Regions from separate parts of the Robinsoniella sp. genome, predicted to be linked through region 2. Evidence: predicted binding sites of a transcription regulator. Region 2 holds the regulator's gene; the other holds the start of a gene.
The links. The regulator NrdR, encoded in region 2, represses ribonucleotide reductase genes. The targets are predictions, from matches to a motif close to CACAANATNTTGTG.

Region 1 (4,700 bases), on a different contig from region 2:
GATTAAAGACATTCGGCTCTACAAAGCGTCTGCACAGTTAAAATCAGAAGATTATGATGGTACCATAGAGACTTGCACTCAGATTCTAACCGCAGATGAAGACGGGGATGCATATTATATGCGGGGAACCTGTTATCTGCAAAAAGAGGATGAAGCGAAAGCAAAAGCAGATTTTGACAAAGCATCGGAACTGTCACCGGAGGACTATGATCTGTTTTGGAACATCTATGAAGCTTATAAAGAAAAAAACCTGTCAGCAAAAGGAGACGAATATCTGCAGAAGGCTTTAAACATCGGCGGAGAAAAAACAGAGGATTATTATCAGCGGGGACGCATATACTATTATCTGGAGAACTATGAAAAAGCAAAAGAAGAGCTGATAAAGCCGGTTGAGGATAAGGACAAGGCATCTGCGCTGCTTCTTGGTAAAGTCTATTTAAAACTGGAGGATTCCAAGCTTGCCAGAAACGTATATCAGCAGTATCTGCAGGATTTTGGTGAAGCGCCCGAGGCATATAATGGAATCGCCCTGTGTGATCTGGCAGATAATGCCCCCGATGCTGCAATTGCAACGATCCAAAAGGGACTGGCTCTGAATGGAGAGACTGGTAAGCAGGACCTGTTCTATAATGAGATTGTGGCATATGAGCGAAAGAAGGATTTCCAGACTGCAAAGGACAAGGCAAAAGCATATATAGCAAAATACCCAAATGATGCGGCAGGCAAGAAAGAATATGACTTCCTGTCCACACGTTAACAGGAGAGAATATGACGGATTTATTTGAAATGGAAGAGTTAGAAGAAAAAGTGATATTGGTAGGCGTCAGCACGTCTGATGACGATGATACACAGGAATCCCTGGATGAATTAAAAGACTTGGTTTCCACGGCGGGAGCCGTAACGGTGGGGCGTATCATCCAGAACCGGGAACAGGTCCATCCGGGCACTTATATCGGAAAAGGAAAAATCCAGGAACTGCGGGAAATGGCTTATGAACTTTCTGCAACCGGGGTGATCTGCGACGATGAACTTTCACCTGCGCAGCTTCGGAATCTGGAGCAGGAACTGGATATGAAAGTTATGGACAGAACCCTGATCATACTGGACATCTTCGCTGCAAGGGCGTCTACAAGCGAAGGGAAGATTCAGGTGGAGCTTGCGCAGTTAAAGTACCGTTTGGCGCGTCTGGTAGGGCTTAGAAGCTCGCTGTCCCGTCTTGGAGGCGGTATAGGTACCAGAGGACCAGGTGAAAAGAAGCTGGAGATGGACCGGCGTCTGATCAAAGACAGTATTGCCCAGCTGGGCCGTGAGCTTGCGGACGTAAAGCGGCACCGTGAAGTGGTGCGCATGAAGCGGAGCAAGAACCAGACCCTGGTTGCTGCGATTGTTGGATACACCAATGCAGGGAAATCCACCCTATTGAATCATCTTACAGATGCACAGGTACTGGAAGAGGACAAGCTGTTTGCAACCCTTGATCCCACTACCAGGATGCTTGCTTTAAACGGCGGACAGGAGATTTTGCTGACGGATACGGTAGGATTCATACGAAAGCTTCCACATCATTTGATCGAGGCGTTTCGCAGTACACTGGAGGAGGCAAAATATGCCGACATAATCCTGCATGTGGTAGATGCGTCAAATCCACAGATGGAAAAGCAGATGTATGTTGTTTATGAAACATTGGCGAATCTGGGTGTCACAGATAAAACTGTGGTGACACTTTTTAATAAACAGGATAAGGTTACGGAAAAAGAAACCCTGCGTGATTTTAAGGCAGATAAAACTTTGTGCATTTCTGCCAAAACAGGAGACGGTCTGGATGAGCTGAAAAATATTTTAGAACAGATTCTCCAGGAAAAAAATATTTTGATCGAGCGTATCTATCCCTATGCTGATGCGGGTTTGATCCAGTTAATACGGAAATACGGACAGCTTCTGGAAGAAGATTACCGTGCAGAAGGGATTTATGTGAAAGCATATGTGCCTATGGAAATTTATGGAAATGTGACAGGTTGAGGCACAGGCTAAATACTGTAAAATAAAGGGAAAGTACTATATCTAGTGTTATGTGCCAAAAATAATACATAGATATGGTACTTTTTTGGCTTGACGGTAAATAATTTATTTGCTACAATAATTGCAGTCGCTCTTAAACGGGAAGACGAATGGAGCTTTTTTGACTGAAAATATATCATTTCCAGTTAGAACAATAGATGAGCTGATGTATGAGAATTGGAAGGAGCATGGGTATGTTTAGAGTAGTAAAGCGTGACGGGGAAGTAGCAGATTTTAATTTAGGGAAGATAAGTGATGCCATCACAAAGGCATTTGAAGCTTCACAAAAGGAATTTAATGAGGATATGACAAGTCTTCTGGGCCTTCGTGTGACAGCCGACTTCCAGGGGAAGATTAAAGATGGGGTCATCGATGTAGAAAGTATTCAGGACAGTGTGGAAAACGTGCTTGTCCAGGCAGGATACGGAGATGTGGCAAAGGCATATATCTTATATCGGAAACAGCGGGAAAAAATCCGCAATATGAAATCTACGATCCTGGATTACAAAGAAATTGTCAACAGCTACGTAAAGGTAGAGGATTGGCGTGTAAAAGAAAATTCTACTGTTACATATTCCGTCGGAGGTCTCATCCTGAGCAACTCAGGTGCCGTTACGGCAAATTACTGGCTGTCTGAGATTTATGATGAAGAAATCGCGGAAGCACATAGAAATGCAGACGTCCACATTCATGACTTGTCAATGCTGACCGGATATTGTGCAGGCTGGTCCTTAAAGCAGCTGATCCAGGAAGGTCTGGGAGGAATCAAAGGGAAGATTACTTCGGCACCGGCAAAGCATTTATCCGTACTCTGTAATCAGATGGTGAATTTCCTTGGGATTATGCAGAATGAGTGGGCAGGTGCACAGGCATTTTCTTCATTTGATACCTATCTGGCACCGTTTGCAAAGGCAGACAAACTGAATTACCGGGAAGTGAAAAAATGTATCGAGTCTTTCATTTATGGTGTAAATACACCCAGCAGATGGGGAACCCAGGCACCATTTTCCAATATTACACTTGACTGGACTGTTCCGGGCGACCTGGCGGAACTTCCGGCAATTGTAGGCGGAAAGGAAATGGATTTCTGCTACAAAGACTGTAAAAAAGAGATGGATATGATCAATAAGGCATTTATTGAGACTATGATTGAAGGAGATGCAAACGGAAGAGGATTCCAGTATCCGATCCCAACATATTCTATCACCCGAGATTTTGACTGGTCTGACACGGAAAACAATAAATTGTTATTTGAGATGACATCTAAATATGGTACACCTTATTTTTCAAATTACATTAACAGCGATATGGAACCAAGTGACGTGAGAAGTATGTGCTGCCGTCTGCGTCTGGATCTTCGTGAACTGCGCAAGAAGACCGGTGGATTCTTCGGCTCAGGAGAAAGTACAGGCAGCGTAGGAGTAGTGACGATCAATATGCCTCGTATTGCATATCTGGCAAGCAACAAAGAAGACTTTTATAAGCGTCTGGACCGTATGATGGATATTTCCGCACGTTCCTTAAAGATCAAGAGAGATGTCATAACGAAACTTCTGGACGAAGGGCTGTATCCATATACGAAACGTTACCTGGGAGACTTCAGCAATCATTTTTCAACTATCGGGTTAATCGGTATGAACGAAGTTGGTTTAAATGCAAGATGGCTTGGCAGGGATCTATCCGATGATAAGACGCAGCAGTTTACAAAAGAAGTGTTAAATTATATGAGAAACCGTCTGATCATTTATCAGGAGGAATACGGCGATTTATATAATCTGGAGGCTACACCTGCTGAATCTACAACATATCGTCTTGCAAAACATGACAGAAAACGCTGGCCGGATATAAAAACTGCAGGCAAAGACGGAGATACTCCGTACTATACCAACAGTTCTCATTTGCCGGTAGATTATACACCTGATATTTTTGAAGCGCTGGATATACAGGATGAACTACAGACCCTGTATACATCAGGAACAGTATTCCATGCATTCCTTGGCGAGAAGCTTCCGGACTGGAAAGCAGCGGCTGCATTGGTACGCAAGATCGCAGAAAATTATAAGCTGCCTTATTATACGCTTTCACCGACATATTCCGTATGTAAGAATCATGGTTACATTGCAGGGGAGCATTTTGTATGCCCGGAATGCGGAGAGACAGCTGAGGTATACAGCCGTATTACAGGGTATTACCGTCCGGTTCAGAACTGGAACGATGGGAAGACCCAGGAATATAAAAACCGCCAGTTATACGATGTCGATCAATCTTGTCTGCACAAGGTTCATAGCAGCATTGTTACCATATCTAAAGACGATGTAAAGGTAGAACCCGGCAAGGGGATTAAATATCTGTTTACCACAAAGACCTGTCCAAACTGTAAGATTGCAAAGGAAATGCTGGGAAATGAGCATTACGTCGTGATCGATGCAGAAGAAAATCAGGAATTGGTACAGAAATTTGGAGTTATGCAGGCACCTACACTGGTTGTGGTAGAAGGTGATAAGGCTAAAAAATATGTGAATGCGTCCAATATTAAAAAGTATGTAGATACAAATCAATAGAGTTTTTAAAACTTTAGTTGAAATAACGGAAAGCGCCGCTAGTGCCGGGCGGCACTAGCTGCGCTTTTATATGGATAAAAG
Region 2 (16,759 bases):
GCAGCAGGAGCAGATCAAAGTGGAGATGGAACGGGAACATATGAAAAGCCGCATGCTGCGCAGTATTTCCCACGATTTTCGAACACCCCTGACGGGAATTATTGGTGACTGCGGTTTGATTCTGGATTCTGAGAAATTAGAGAAGGACAACATCCAGATACTTGCGGCTGATATTAATGAGCAGGCGCTGTGGCTTATGAAAATGATGGAAAATATTCTGAATATGACCAAAATTGAAAGCGGCAGCCTTCACATTAATAAACAGCCGGAAGTAATCGATGATATTATCTATGAGGCGGCAAGCCATATCAGAGACCTGCATCAAAAACGGAAATTTACAGTCTCCCTTCCGGATGAGGTGATCGTGGCGAAAATGGATGGGAAGATGATGGTTCAGGTAGTGATCAATCTCCTGGATAATGCAATGAAGCACACAAAAGAGGGTGGGCGCATATCGGTCCTTGCCAGCTTCCGTAACAAGAAAGTCTTTATACAGGTTGAAGATGATGGGGAAGGCATAGCGGAAAATATGATGGGAAAGCTGTTTGATGAATTTGTTACATCTGCAAGCGGCGACTCCAAACAAAAGCAGGGCATAGGCCTGGGGCTGGCGATCTGTAAGGCAGTGGTCACAGAACACGGCGGTGAAATATGGGCAGAGAATAAACCGGGCGGAGGCGCCAGACTGACATTTTGGTTACATGCAGAAAGGGTGAATGCAGATGGAAGATAAGAAAAATATACTAATAGTGGAAGATGATAAATACATTATTAACTTTATCTCAATGAGCCTGAAGAAAGAGGGGTACCGGTACTGTGTGGCAAAAGAAGTACAGGATGCCGTAAGCCTGTTCTATGCCAACCGTCCCGATATGATCATTTTAGATCTGGGACTTCCGGACGGAGATGGCATGCAGGTCATTGAGAAAGTCAGGGAAGTATCCGAAGTGCCCATAATTGTTGTTTCTGCACGGCAAGAAGAACAAGAGAAGATACGGGCACTGGATGCGGGAGCCGATGACTATGTAACAAAACCTTTTTATATGGGAGAGTTGATGGCTAGAGTCAGAGCTGCACTTCGTAAACGCACCGGAGGTGTGGAAAAAGTCCAGGAAGAAATCTTCCGGTGTGATTATCTCACGGTGGATAACGAAGCACATAAGGTTCTGATCGATGAAAAAGAAATCCATCTGACTCCAATAGAGTTTAAGATTCTGAATTTATTAATTGAAAACAGGGGCAAGGTCCTTACCCATAATTATATTCTTCATCAGATCTGGGGGTATACAGAAGGCATTGAACCCGGGAATCTGAGAGTGTTCATGGCAACTCTTCGAAGAAAGATCGAAAAGGATCCTGCGGATCCCAGATTTATTCTGACAGAAGTGGGAGTAGGGTATCGTTTTACATCGTAAAACAGTCCTAGTGCTCCATCCGGCCAGAAACGATAGCAGCACTATTCGCACCTTTTTTTTATTTTTTCTTCATCAACTTCCACCAGGATGATATCTGTCCCGATTTGCGTAACACATTCCCAGGGAATGATAAATTCGGTATCCCTGCCTAAAAAGGAGCAGATTTTCCCAGGGCCCGGAACAATTAAGAAGAGAATGCGTCCGGTACGTGGGTCGATATCCACATCGCTGACGCAGCCAAGACAGCCGCAGGTACATACATTAATAACTTCCTTTTGTTTTAACTCACAAATACGCATAAAAGTTCCCCAGTTATATATTTTTACATTATATTGCGCATCTTTGAGGAATATTCGTAAAATCAGCGCGGTTTTTTAATAAAATTGATTGACAGGGATTAAGGGATTGGATATACTCAAAACAGAAAATGCATACTACATAAAATGGGCAGGGGAGATATGCCCGGGTGGAGTAGATAAGGAGGTAAATATATGAAGTGTCCATTTTGCAATCAGGACAATACAAGAGTTGTAGACTCCAGGCCGGCAGATGATAATAATTCCATCAGACGGCGCAGGCTGTGTGATGAATGCCAGAAACGTTTTACGACTTATGAAAAAGTGGAAACCATTCCCTTAATTGTAATTAAAAAAGATCAGAACAGAGAACAGTATGACCGTTCCAAAATAGAAGCGGGTGTACTTCGGGCATGTTACAAAAGACCCATACCGGTTCTTAAAATAAATGAAATGATAGATGCGGCAGAAACGGAAGTTTTCAACAGAGAAGACAGAGAGATTGAAAGTACCTTAATCGGCGAGATAGTCATGGACAAGTTAAAGGAACTGGATCCGGTGGCTTATGTGAGATTTGCGTCGGTATATCGGGAATTTAAAGATGTGAATACATTTATGGATGAATTAAAGAAAATTTTGAAATAGAGGAAAAAAGAATCCGAAAGGATGGAATCGCCGGAGGGCGAAACATCTTTTCGGATTCTTTTCAACTTCATTGTTATAAGGTCAGAAAGCATTTTTCAAACACGCTCTAAAATGAGTCGGAGCGAAAAATCTTTTTCTTTCTTTTTTCACCCAGTGCTTTTACAAAAGCCAGTATCGTCTGGTATTTGTAAATCAGCTGGTAGCAGATCAGGTTCAGAGCCAGTGCGGCGATGACATCAATGATCGTATGCTGTTTCAAGAAAACCGTTGATAATACAATGGAGACTGTCAGTAATAATACGCATGCCTGTAAGACCTTATGTTTTTTCAGTACACTGCTGCTGCCAATTGCGGTACAGCATGCCACGGAATTAAATACATGGATGCTGGGGAAAATATTGGTAGGGGTATCAATCGTATAAAGATATCGGACTAAATCAACAAAAATATTGTCCCGCTCAAAGCTCCTGGGGCGCAGTGTGTGGCCATTGGGCCAAATCAGAGAGATTACTAAAAACAGCGTCATTCCAATTGCAAGAGTAGCAAGGAGATGATAGTAATCTTTTATGTTTTTTTGAAACAGGGCAAAATAAGTTACAGTTGCGGCTATGTAAAAAAACCACAGAAAATAAGGAATGATAAAAATTTCTGAAAAAGGGATCAGGTCGTCTAAACGGGATTGAATAATTTCCCGGTGGTCAACCACATGACTCTCCAGAAAGGAAAACGACAGCAGATAAAAAATGCCGTATACTGGAATAATCCAGAGATGTTTACTGCTCTTTTTTGCATTCACGTAAAAGGTTCCTCCCGTTGCATAAAGTTTTTCATAATTCGTATGCAGTTACTTTTCTTAAGCTCCTCTAAATCAAGAAAATTATATCATAATGGAAGGTTTAGAACAATGCAGTTCACGTTAAGTTCACAATTGTTCAGAAAAAATTAAGAGGAAGTTGATGGAAAATTGAGGGAAAGCACCAATATCTTAGCTGTCTCGAAATCCTTAAAAATGTCTAAAACAAAAACAAATTGTCGTTTAGACAGTTGCGCGTCATATACCTAAAGTGTTATACTCTTCATAGATTAAATAAAGTGCAGGTGAATCCTTTGAAAAGAAGAATTGAACAATTACTAAATGGTATTTTTGAATATAAAGCTCCCACCATGATAATTTCTATTGATGAAATCCGGGTTCTGGTTAAAAAGGGGGAGTCATTCAGGGGCAGTTTTGAGATCAGCAATCCGGAGGAGAAGAAGATGAAGGGATTCATCTATTCTTCCAGTGCCAGGGTTGCTTATGAGCCATCTGATTTTTTTGGAAACAATGAAAAAATTGTTTATGAAATTGATACGACAGGAATGGAAGAAGGCGAGGTGTTAGAAGGCGCCTTTACGATTTGTTCCAATTTGGGAGAATACCGTATTCCTTTCCGTTTGGAAATTGAGTATTCAAAGGAACAGGAACTGGCAGTGGCTTATAAGAGCCTGGATGAATTTACCGCGCTGGCAAAAGAAGATTTCCAGAAGGCCTATGTCTTGTTTATTTCATCCGAGTTTTATCATATGCTGCCGAAATGGACACCCTCCTATGCATCCCTCTATGAAGGCATCCGTGGACAGAATTTCAGCTATCGCAGTCTGGAAGAGTTTTTGGTTGGCTGTGGAAAGAAAAAGCCGGTCAATCTGCATATGTCAGAGCAATCCAGATGTTTTCCGGCAATGACCCAGTCAACGAAAGAAGTACTGGCAATTACCAAGGACAACTGGGGATTTTTACGTCTGGATATACAGGCTGATGCAGACTTTATTTCCATTGATCATGAGACGGTTACTACAGATGAATTTGTGGGAAGCACTTATTCTCTGGAATATGTGATTGATATGGAAAAGCTTCACGGCGGGAAAAACTTTGGCAGGATTACCATACGTTCCGGCTATGAAACGCTTCAATTTGAAATTGAGGCATTTAAAGCAGTGAAGGGTTCCGGAGAACGGAAAGGATATAAACAGCACCGGGCAATTGCCAGAATGCTTTCCTCTTACATGGATTTTCGCTTAAAGCGGAAAAAGCTGGGGGAATGGCTTGATATATCTGAGAAGGCACTTGCAGAATACCAGCAGGCAGGAGGAAGCCACGTGTTCTTTGAACTGTACCGGGTGCAGCTTCTTTTTGCAAGAGAGCGGATGGTAGATGCTTGTATGGCACTGGAAGAGATCGAGAATCACAAAGAAAGGATAGACAGGCCGGAGCTTACTGGCTATTATCTGTATCTTACCACATTTTATAACCGGGATACAAAATATATTGATTATATAGAAGAAAAGGTATATGAACTTTATCTTCAGAATAAGGAAAACTGGATGCTGCAGTGGATTCTGCTCTACCTGCAGGAACCATCGGTATGCGGTCCCCTGGACCGGATGGCAGCAGTACGGGATCAGTTTATCTGCGGCTGTACAAGTCCGGTAATGTTTGTGGAAGGGGTACAGATTATACAGAAGGAACCCCTGATTTTAAAGCGTCTGGATGACTTTGAGATACAGCTCCTGCGTTTTGTGTGCAAGGAAGAGGTCATGAACCGGGAGATTGCAGAGCAGGCTGCTGAACTAACCCTGCGGCACCGGGAATTTGACGAAGGACTTTTCTTGGTCCTGTCGTACTGTTATGAGAAATACCCGGTTAAGAGCATCATATCAGCGGTGTGCAGCCTGTTAATCAAAGGGCATAAAACGGATAAGAAATATTTTAAATGGTACGCGAAAGGGGTAGAGTATGAACTGCGCCTGACTGGACTATATGAGTATTATATTGAAACAATGGAGGAGGATACCGATAGGATTCTGCCTCAGATGGTGCGGATGTATTTTGCTTATAACAATACCTTGAGTTATAATAAAAAGGCATTTGTGTATGCCAATGTAATCAGAAATCACAGCAAAGATCCGGAAGCCTACAAGAGCTACCGGCCTGCCATGGAACGGTTTATGGTTGACCAGCTGGCACTGGGAAGAATCAGCAGAGATCTGGCGCTTATTTATGATACCTTTCTGACCAAGGCGATTATGAATAAGCGGATGGCAGACGGACTGGCAAGGGCAATTTTTACTTATGAGTTAAAATGTGATATCCCACGTATGAAGTCTGCAATTGTTATCCACAGCCAGCTAAAGAACGAGATACGGTCTGTGATACAGGATGGGAAGACGTATGTGCAGCTGTATACCGGGGATTACCGGATTTTGTTCGAAGACGAAGAGGGAAACCGGTATGCTTCTGAGATTCCCTATACATTGACAAAATTAATGGACCGTCCGATTTTTGGGGATTATTGCAGGGAGCTCTGCCCGGATAATGCGGGGCTTGTATTAAACAGCTGCTATTTGGATTCCAAAGAAATTCTGATAACATCAGCCAATGCGGACAGCTACGGAAGGCTTTTGGAAGTAGAGGGGATAAGGGAGTCTTATAAAGAACAGCTTCGGAGCAAAATACTGGAATATTATTATGACCATCCTGCTGCAGAACAGCGGTATGAGTATCTTCACCGTATCGATTATCATGTGTTTGTGCAGACTGATAAAAAGAAATTAATAGAACTTCTCACCGAAGAGGGGATGTGCCAGGAGGCATTTGGTCTGGTGAGCATCTACGGTCCGGAAAATATAGACCTGATCCAGCTGGTCCGCCTGTGCAGCAGGACGATTCTGGAAAAGGAATATGCGGCTGATGACATGCTGCTGTTTCTGTGTGCTTATTGTTTTAGCAGTGAAAAATACGATGAGACCATTTTATCTTATCTTCTGATGTATTATGACGGCCCGATTGAGATCATGAAAAATATCTGGAAAGCAGGCAGGGAGTTTGGTCTGGATGGCTTTGAAATGGAAGAGAAGATCCTGATCTTTGTACTGTTTATGAGAACGGGAGAGGAAGACACCGAAGAGATTTTTGATTCCTACCGTAAAAAGATGGGGAAAAAGCAGATCTGTCTGGCATATGTCATACTCAGCGCTTATAATTACTTTGTAAAAGAAAAGCGGGTTGCGCAGCCGGTATTTGATTATATTGAACGGCTGGCTGTGAAGCAGCAGGTACCGGAACGTATCTGTGAACTTGCACTTTTAAGAAACTATGCAAAGAAGCCGGATCTGACGGATGGGCAGGAAACGGTAATTAACCGCATGATGGAAGACATCTCCTATGAAGGGCTTCGTTTTGCATTTTTTGAAGAACTGCCGGATGCATTTACAAGGCCATACCAGCTGTCTGACAAAACTTATGTGGAATACCGTGCCAATCCAAAATCCAGAGTGGTTCTGCATTACCGCCTGGGCGGGGAAGAAAATGGGTTTAAAACAGAACCCATGAAGAATATGTACGAAGGCATCTTTGTAAAAGAATTTACGTTGTTTTATGGAGATAAATTGACCTGGCATCTGGTGGAGGAGCTGGATAACCAGACGATTACTACAGAGGATCAGACAATTCATTATACGAAAAAGTCAAAGCCGGAAGGAAACAGCCAGTATGATTTGATCAACCATATGATGGAAGCCATTCAGACTGGAAATAAAAAAGCGGCAGAAGACAGTAAGCAGACCTATATTGAGCAGAATTATTTTATCAGCCGTTTGTTCCCGTAAGCCTGAAAGCCGGGTGGTACCGCAGATCCGTTTGACGGATTCCGGGGCAGGGGCAGATATTGCTGTGACTCATGGTATTATGTATTCAATACCCGCTGCTTTGGGCGGGGGTTATGATTTAAAGATTCAGTAAATAAGATGGAGGCACCTATGATTAAGGAAATAAATGAGGTCATTGTCGGATTTGATCTGGGAAGAAATTTTTCACTGATTACATTTTATAACCACAAAATTTCAGATCCGATTACGATCAGTATGGAGGAGGGAAAGGATAATTATCTGATTACCACCCCCAGAGACATCTTCCCTTTGGTGGAGGGGAAAAAAGAACTGGGAGATGTCCTGTTAAGTAATTTTTTTAAAGAGTGCTTTGAACTTCTGGGAGTAGAAGACGTGGCAAGTAATATAAGCATTATGGTTACGATGGAGAAAATGGAAGAGCCGTGGGTGAGTGCAATACCATCATCCCTGGCGATGCTGGGTACACCAAGAAGTAATGTGTTTTTACAGGATTACCGGGAGAGTTTTTTCTATTTTACCCTGAACCAGAAAAAAGAACTCTGGAATTATAAGGTTGCCCTGTTTGAATATGAAGACTCTAAAATTACGGCATTTGAACTGGATATCGATTATAAGACCAGACCGGCGCTGGTAAGGGTAACAAAAATGGCGCAGCTTGTCCTGGATCAGAAAGTCAGAAGAGGAAAAAAGGACTCCGACTGGGATCTGGAAAGAGACCGTCTGTTCCTTGGACTGATACAGAAGATTTTTGCAAATAAGATCTTCTCTTCCACGTATCTCATCGGAGATAATTTTGATAAGACCTGGGCGGTGCGTTCCCTACAATACCTCTGCAACAACAGAAGACATGTTTTTCAGGGCAGAAACCTCTATACAAAGGGAGCCTGTTATGGGGCAATGCATAGAAAAGGACTTGCCGATATCGGAGATTATCTGTATGTGGGAGAAGACATGGTAGAAGTAAATGTGGGGATGCAGATGCAGATTCGGGGCAAAGAAAGCTACTATCTCTGTCTCAATGCAGGTATGGACTGGTATGAGGCATATCATACTTATGAGCTGATCCTGGATGATACGGATGAATTAATTCTTTATTTCAAGCCAATCGATACCAGCCCGGCAAGAACCCACAGTATTTTTCTGGAAGGACTCCCTGTTCGTCCCAATAAGACAACCAGACTTGAGGTAAATATCTCTTTTCTGTCGGTACACAAATGTAAGGTGTCCATACGGGATCTGGGATTTGGAGGTTTGTTTCCCTCTTCCGGCAAGACCTGGGAAGAGATTATTGATGTATAGAAAGGAGATAAAGCATTGAGCGGATATGTATTATGCCAGATAAAAAAGGCAAAAAATCCATATTATATCGAGAGTATCAGTACGAATATTTATTCCATCGAAGAACTGTGCTATTATCTTCAGCAAAATATCTATCTTATTGATAATACGATTATCAACGAAAAACTCTGTGACTGGATCAGGGATGAACTGGGGCTTACAAAGTTATACCGGAAACTCTACCAGCAATTAGAGAAAGATGAGAGTATCGGCAATTTTATTCTTCCAATCTTCAAGGAGATCGGCTACCTGTCTCATCAGGAGTTCCAGCAGATTCAGGAAGAAATTTCTAAAATAGAAATCCAGCCGGATGACTTGAGAAGGAAGATGAAAGCCGATTATCTTGTTGAGTATGGCATGTATATCAATGGGATACAGGAGTATTACCAGATATTGAAGGACCGCAATCCGGGCAATCTGGGCATTCAGTTTTATGCATCTATTCTCTGTAATATGGCAGGGGCTTATGCAAAACTGTTCTTATTTGAAGAAGCTGCAAACAGCCTGTGGCAGTCCTACGGAATTGTAAAATCCAAAGATACATTTCAGAAATACCTTTCGATCCTGCCGCTATATCTTTCAAAGGAAGCATATGAAAAACGGCTGGAGGATGTAAAGGCTGATAAGATCATGGTAGCGGAACTTCAAAAGCGGAATGCCCAGATTTGCAAAGAGGCAGTGAACAGTGATCTGGCAAAAAGTCTGAAGGGAATGGAGCCGGAGGAAATTGTGGAGAAATTAAAAGCCCAGTATCATAAGAGTACCTGTTCTTAAATGGACTATTTCAGAACAACTGGGAGAATGCATACTCGCCATCTTACGCCCCACTTTGCGGTAAATTTTTCATAATTGACAGTCCTGTTATTTTATGTTAGTATGATTTTACTGATTTACCAGAGTAGAGTGCTCAATCGGTAAATAAAAAAAGTGTTTGGTATAAAATGGAGGATTTGTTATTATGAAAAAGAAAATGTTATGCATGGTGCTGGGGACTGCTTTAGCAGCAGCAATGATTTCCGGATGCGGTTCATCCGGTAACGGAGAAACTAAGGCGGCAACGGAAGCTTCCAAAACATCAGAAGCAGCAACAACAGAAGCAACATCATCGGAAGCGGCAGCCACAGAGGCGGCATCAGACGCCGGCACTACGGAAGCAGCATCCTCAGAGGCAGCGGCAGCTACAGGTGGAACCTTTACAGTAGGATTTGACCAGGACTTCCCGCCAATGGGATTTGTTGGAGATGACGGTGAATTTACAGGATTTGACCTGGCGGCAGCGGCAGAGGTTGCTAAGCGCCTGGGTAAAGAAGTAAAATATCAGCCGATTGCATGGGATGCAAAAGACATGGAATTAAATTCCGGAACCATTGACTGTATCTGGAATGGTTTTACCATGAATGGACGTGAAGACGATTATACCTGGTCGGATCCATATATGAAAAATGATCAGGTAATTGTTGTAAAAGCAGATGCCGGGATTGAAACTTTAGCTGATCTTGCAGGCAAAGTAGTAGACGTGCAGACAGATTCCAGTGCTCAGGCGGCATTAAATGACAAGCCGGAACTCTCTGGCAGCTTTGGACAGTTAATAACCGTAGCGGATTATAATACCGCATTTATGGATCTGGAATCCGGAGCAGTAGATGCGATTGCAATGGACAACGTAGTGGCAAGCTACCAGATTCAGAAAAGAAATGCAGATTTCAAAGTACTGGATGAAGCCATTGCAGCTGAAGAATATGGAATCGGATTCAAAAAAGGCAATGATGAATTAAAAGATGCTGTTCAGAAAGCGTTAGAAGAAATGGCAGCAGACGGAACACTTGCTAATATTTCCAATGAATGGTTTGGGAAAGACATTACAATTATAGGAAAATAAAGAAATACGCAAAAACAGAGGGGAAACTTCCCCTCTCTTTTGCGATTGATACAATTTGGAGGAAGCAAACATGGATTACGCAATGATGTTATCAAAATTATCAGAGGGAATGCTGACGTCTGTTGCAATATTTGGACTGACCCTATTGTTTTCCATACCGCTCGGGCTGGTAATTACATTTGGTCGGATGTCAAAGAACGGTGTCATTCGAAATATTGCAAAGATTTACATATCAATCATGCGCGGTACGCCGCTGATGCTGCAGCTGATGGTGGTTTATTTCGGGCCATATTACCTGTTTGGCATTAAGATTCAGGCATCTTACCGTTTTATAGCAGTTATCATTGGGTTTGCACTGAATTATGCCGCATATTTTGCGGAGATATACCGCAGTGGTATTGAGTCTATGCCGGTGGGGCAGTATGAAGCTGCAAAACTTCTGGGATATAACAAAGTGCAGACATTTTTTACGATTATATTACCCCAGGTATTGAAACGAATCCTGCCATCTATTACAAATGAAGTGATTACCCTGGTAAAAGATACTTCTCTTGCAATGGTAATCGCGGTATCGGAGATGTTTACGGTTGCCAAAGCACTTGCATCATCCAGTACCAGTGTCATGCCTCTGGTGGCAGCGGGTATCTTCTACTATATCTTTAACTTTGTTGTAGCATTTCTGATGGAAAAGGCAGAGAAGAAGATGAACTATTACCGTTAATTGTTCTTCAGACAGCAGGGCTGAGGAATGAGGCGCAGCGGACTGCGCTCATAACTAATTGTGTAAAAATCAGGAAAGGATTGCCCGCAGGGATTCACTTCTTACGGAAGCGGGCAGTGTCGTAGAATGACTGCGATGCAAAGGTAGGTCAGATGAATTATTTGGAAATTCATAATATAGAAAAAAAATTTGAAAATCTGGAAGTTCTGAAAGATATCTCTCTTACGGTGAAGCAAGGGGAGGTTGTGGCGATCATTGGTCCTTCCGGTTCCGGAAAATCAACGCTGCTGCGCTGTGCAACGCTGCTTGAGACGATGGATTCCGGTGAACTTTCCTATTTGGGAGAAAAAGCAGTTACCACCGGAGCGGATGGAAAGGCGGTTTACGCAAAGCCGGATCAGCTGAAAAAAATCCAGCAGAATTTTGGTCTGGTGTTCCAGAATTTCAACTTGTTCCCTCATTTTAATGTACTGAAGAATGTAATGGATGCCCCCGTTAGAGTTCAGAAACGGGATAAGGAGCAGGTGAAGAAGGAAGCAAGAGAACTGCTTGCTAAAATGGGATTATCCGAGAAAGAAAAGGCATATCCTTTTCAACTCTCAGGAGGACAGCAGCAGCGTGTATCCATTGCGAGGGCGCTGGCTTTAAATCCCAAGGTTTTGTTCTTTGATGAACCGACTTCAGCCCTGGATCCGGAGCTGACCGGAGAGATCTTAAAGGTTATTAAAGATCTGGCGGCAGAGCACATGACTATGGTCATTGTTACCCATGAAATGAACTTTGCGAAGAATGTGGCAGACCATATTATCTTTATGGAGGGCGGAGTGATTGTGGAACAGGGAAAACCTGAGGAATTATTTCGGTCAGACAATGCCAGAACGCAGGAGTTTTTGGGCAAATTCCACTAAAATGTCAATGCGTGTCGTATTTTATAGAATTATTCTTGCTTTATAAATTACAATGTTATATAATTTTGTAGGTGATCGGTCTTGAGCGTGTTTGTAAATTCATTCCCGCAATTTGCACGCCCCACTATGGTCATGAAACTGATAACTATATGAAGAAGGATAGGTGGATTCAAAATGGAAAAAAGAGAATTACTCTATGAAGGAAAAGCAAAAAAAGTTTACACAACAGAAGATCCGGACGTATTAATTGTAGACTACAAAGATGATGCAACAGCATTCAATGGCTTAAAAAAGGGTACTATCGTTGGTAAAGGTGTTGTTAATAACCGTATGACCAATCATGTTTTTAAAATTCTCGAGGCTGAAGGCGTTCCAACACATTTGGTTGAAGAATTAAGTGACAGAGAGACAGCAGTTAAAAAGGTAGAGATTGTTCCATTAGAAGTTATCATCAGAAATGTTGCAGCAGGAAGCTTTTCGAAGAGACTTGGCGTACCGGAAGGAACGAAATTCTCAGCTCCTACTTTAGAATTTAGTTATAAAAATGACGATTTAGGTGATCCGCTTATCAATGATTATTTTGCAATCGCATTAAATCTGGCAACAAGAGAAGAAATTGAAGTAATTTCCAAATATGCTTTCAAAGTAAATGAAGTATTAAAAGCATATTTCTTAAAAGCAAATATTGAATTAATCGACTTTAAGATCGAATTCGGAAGATATCATGGACAGATTATCCTGGCTGATGAAACATCACCGGATACCTGCAGACTTTGGGATGCATCAACCCATGAGAAATTAGATAAAGACCGATTCAGAAGAGACATGGGAAATGTAGAAGAAGCTTACAACGAAGTATTCTCTCGTCTCGGATTATAAGAAAAACAAAAGACACAGTGGATATTACATCCACTGTGATTTTCGTAAAAGAAATATTAGTGTACAGCATTGCACAATAATTGGGAAATGTTGTACCAGTGCCGGGCGGCATTAGAGCGTGTTTTAAAATTGCTTTCTGGCAGCTGTGCGTCACACTTTGTGGGAGATTTGTCCCGGATGAAGGGCGACAAGCGTACTACGTAACCTGAATTCGGGGCAAATATACCGCAAAGTGGGGCGTGCAGATGGCGGGATTATCAAACACGCTCTAGGTAACAAGTCAACGGGTGCATGTAGAAAGGCTAGATGAATGAACAATCATTTACATGAACAAGTGGAAGAGTTTGACGGATTAAAAGAAGAGTGTGGGGTATTCGGTATCTATGATTTTGACGGAAACGATGTTGCATCCACCATTTATTATGGATTATTTGCATTGCAGCACAGAGGACAGGAGAGTTGTGGAATCGCAGTGAGCGATACCCAAGGTCCAAAAGGCAGGGTTCAGTCCTACAAAGGAATGGGGCTGGTCAATGAAGTATTTACAGAAGACAGTTTTGACAACCTGAAGGGTGACATCGGTGTAGGGCATGTCCGTTATTCCACAGCAGGCAGCAGTACGCGTGAGAATGCACAGCCATTGGTATTAAATTATATAAAAGGAACGCTGGCGCTGGCGCATAATGGCAATCTGATCAATGCGACGGAACTTCGTGACCAGCTGGCATATGACGGCGCTATTTTTCAAACTACGATTGATTCGGAAGTAATTGCGTATCATATTGCAAGGGAACGGGTAAAATCAAAAGCGGCGGAAGAAGCGGTGAAACGCGCCATGATGAAAATTAAGGGAGCCTATTCGCTGATCGTCATGTCCCCCAGAAAATTAATGGGAGCAAGAGATCCTTATGGATTTCGCCCCCTTTGTATCGGTAAAAGGGATCATGCATACATTCTGGCAAGCGAGACCTGTGCACTGGATACAGTAGGTGCTGAGTTTGTAAGAGATGTTCTTCCGGGAGAAATTGTAACTATAACGAAAGACGGCATACAATCGGATACCAGTATGTGTCTCCCCAAAGAGCAGGAAGCCAGATGTATTTTTGAATATATCTATTTTGCAAGACCGGACAGCAGGATTGATGGAGTCAGCGTGTATCATTCCAGAATCCTTGCAGGTAAATTTCTTGCAATCGATTCACCGGTGGAAGCAGACCTGGTAGTAGGTGTGCCGGAATCAGGCAATGCAGCGGCACTGGGATATTCTCTCCAGTCTGGGATTCCATATGGAACAGCTTTTGTCAAAAACGGATATGTGGGTCGAACCTTTATCAAGCCCAAGCAGAGCAGCCGTGAGTCCAGCGTCCGTGTGAAATTAAACGTTTTAAAAGAAGCAGTAAAAGGAAAGCGGGTTGTCATGATCGATGATTCCATCGTTCGTGGAACTACAAGCGACCGGATTGTAAGCATGCTAAAAGAGGCAGGAGCGGCAGAGGTACATGTAAGAGTCAGCTCACCACCGTTTTTATGGCCATGTTACTTTGGCACAGATGTACCGGCAAGGGAGCAGCTCATCGCCTACAACCGTACCGTGGAAGAAATCAGACAGGTAATCGGAGCTGATTCACTGGCTTATCTGGCTGTCAGACGCTTGGGGGAAATGATCGGAAACCGTCCGATCTGTAAAGGATGCTTCACAGGAGTTTATCCAATGGAGCCTCCCACAGAAGACATCCGCGGTGAATACACGAAATAGGTACCCGTATTTATAAAATGCTGAAATTACAGGATAAATAAGAAGGATAATAGAGGAGATATAAAATGAGTACAGACAGATATCAAAGTCCGTTATCGGAACGTTATGCAAGCAGGGAAATGCAGTATATATTTTCACCGGATATGAAATTTCGTACCTGGAGAAAATTATGGATTGCCCTGGCTGAAACAGAAAAAGAATTAGGGCTGAATATTACAGAAGAGCAGATCGAAGAATTAAAAGCCCATGCGGATGAAATTAATTATGATGTGGCAAAAGAAAGAGAAAAAGTAGTTCGTCATGATGTTATGTCCCATGTGTATGCATATGGTGTACAATGTCCGAAAGCAAAAGGGATCATCCACTTAGGAGCTACATCCTGCTATGTTGGCGACAATACGGACATCATCGTAATGACAGAAGCATTAAAGTTAGTAAAGAGAAAATTAGTCAATGTAATTGCAGAACTGGCAAGCTTTGCAAATGAGTACAAGTCCCTTCCGACACTGGCATTTACACATTTTCAGCCTGCACAGCCCACAACTGTTGGAAAACGTGCCACACTTTGGATGCAGGAATTTATGCTGGATTTAGAAGATCTGGATTATGTGATTTCTACCATGAAGCTTCTGGGTTCCAAAGGAACAACCGGTACACAGGCAAGCTTCCTGGAATTGTTTGACGGAAATCAGGAAACAATAGACCAGATCGACCCTATGATTGCAGCAAAAATGGGATTCAAAGAGTGCTATGCAGTATCCGGACAGACATATTCCCGTAAAGTAGATACCAGAGTGGTAAATGTATTAGCCGGAATCGCTGCAAGTGCGCATAAATTCTCCAATGATATTCGTCTGCTTCAGCATTTAAAAGAAGTGGAAGAGCCATTTGAAAAGTCCCAGATCGGTTCCTCAGCAATGGCATATAAGAGGAATCCAATGAGAAGTGAGCGTATTGCTTCCCTGTCCAGATTTGTAATGGCAGATGCATTAAATCCTGCAATTACTTCTGCAACACAGTGGTTTGAAAGAACCCTGGATGATTCCGCTAATAAGCGCCTTTCTGTTCCGGAGGGATTCCTGGCAGTTGACGGTATTCTGGATCTGTGCCTGAACGTGGTAGATGGACTTGTGGTATATCCAAAAGTAATTGAAAAGCGTCTGATGTCAGAACTGCCATTTATGGCAACGGAAAATATTATGATGGACGCTGTAAAAGCAGGCGGTGACAGACAGGAACTTCACGAAAAAATCCGCGAACTATCTATGGAAGCGGGAAAGAATGTAAAAGTGGAAGGCAAGGACAATAACCTTCTGGAACTCATTGCAGCCGACCCGGCATTCAATATGTCATTAGAGGAACTGAAGAAAACAATGGATCCTTCTAAATATGTTGGACGCGCTCCATTACAGGTAGATAACTTCCTTACGAAGAATGTAAAGCCTATTTTAGAAGAGAATAAAGAAATTTTGGGTATGAAAGCAGAAATTAACGTATAATATAAGCAAGTAAATTCAAGAGATATAAATACAAGAAACGTAAATATAAGAAATAAATATAAGATATAAAAAATTAGAAATAAAAATAAGAAACAAAATAATAGAGACATAATATAAGAAATGTAAATAGAAGCAGATGAGATGCCCTGGAGCGTGTTTGAAAATGTATTTCCAACATCTTTACGTCCTGAAAATTGGAACGAACAGATAGCAGAAAGCAATTTTTATACCTTCCGGGAGCCGCCGTACATATGTTTAGTAGAGCATTGCACAGTTAAATGTGCGGCGCTGTACTGGTGCGGCGGCTTATTTTAAATTTGCAGAAACCCCATGAAGTTCAGCAGTATGTATAAAAAACAGGAGAGAAGAGATGATAGAAGAAGAAAATAAATCAGAAAACAAATCGCAATACAGAGAAGGAAGCAAAGTGGATAGTAAAAAAGAGAATGGTATGGGAATTAACAGGGGAAATCCGGGAGCGCTGCTGCCCATTGGTATTTTTTTAGTTATATTTATCGGGATGGGATGTGTCACCGGGGACTTTTACAGTATGCCTGCGATTGTGGGATTTTTGATTGCCCTTTTAGTAGCATTTGCCCAGAACCGCAAACTGCCCTATGCAGATAAAATCAGTGTGATCACAAAAGGAATCGGAGAAGAAAATATTGTTACCATGTGTCTGATCTTTTTGGTGGCAGGCGGTTTCTCAGGTGCCGTTAAGGCTGCCGGAGGTGTTGAGAGCACGGTAAATCTGGGAT

Region 1: a site for NrdR is predicted at 2,054-2,067, ahead of ACH2DQ_RS08695 (ribonucleoside triphosphate reductase). Genes of this name have one in related genera too.

What each region holds. Positions count from the first base shown of each region.
Region 1 covers NZ_JAWYAJ010000187.1:208-4,907, reverse strand. Annotated here, with positions in the region: partial or broken gene ACH2DQ_RS08705 (tetratricopeptide repeat protein) at 1-757, shown strand, start outside; gene hflX (GTPase HflX) at 769-2,019, shown strand; gene ACH2DQ_RS08695 (ribonucleoside triphosphate reductase) at 2,253-4,619, shown strand.
Region 2 covers NZ_JAWYAJ010000072.1:5,043-21,801, reverse strand. Annotated here, with positions in the region: partial or broken gene ACH2DQ_RS03735 (ATP-binding protein) at 1-733, shown strand, start outside; gene ACH2DQ_RS03730 (response regulator) at 723-1,415, shown strand; gene ACH2DQ_RS03725 (YlmC/YmxH family sporulation protein) at 1,457-1,714, opposite strand; gene nrdR (transcriptional regulator NrdR) at 1,907-2,356, shown strand; gene ACH2DQ_RS03715 (phosphatase PAP2 family protein) at 2,463-3,152, opposite strand; gene ACH2DQ_RS03710 (DUF5717 family protein) at 3,464-7,000, shown strand; gene ACH2DQ_RS03705 (hypothetical protein) at 6,963-7,133, shown strand; gene ACH2DQ_RS03700 (DUF5716 family protein) at 7,151-8,320, shown strand; gene ACH2DQ_RS03695 (hypothetical protein) at 8,336-9,133, shown strand; gene ACH2DQ_RS03690 (amino acid ABC transporter substrate-binding protein) at 9,318-10,238, shown strand; gene ACH2DQ_RS03685 (amino acid ABC transporter permease) at 10,309-10,959, shown strand; gene ACH2DQ_RS03680 (amino acid ABC transporter ATP-binding protein) at 11,112-11,867, shown strand; partial or broken gene ACH2DQ_RS03675 (DUF6783 domain-containing protein) at 11,923-11,991, opposite strand; gene purC (phosphoribosylaminoimidazolesuccinocarboxamide synthase) at 12,042-12,746, shown strand; gene ACH2DQ_RS03665 (DUF6783 domain-containing protein) at 12,845-12,955, shown strand; gene purF (amidophosphoribosyltransferase) at 13,057-14,502, shown strand; gene purB (adenylosuccinate lyase) at 14,568-16,001, shown strand; gene ACH2DQ_RS03650 (Na+/H+ antiporter NhaC family protein) at 16,453-16,759, shown strand, end outside.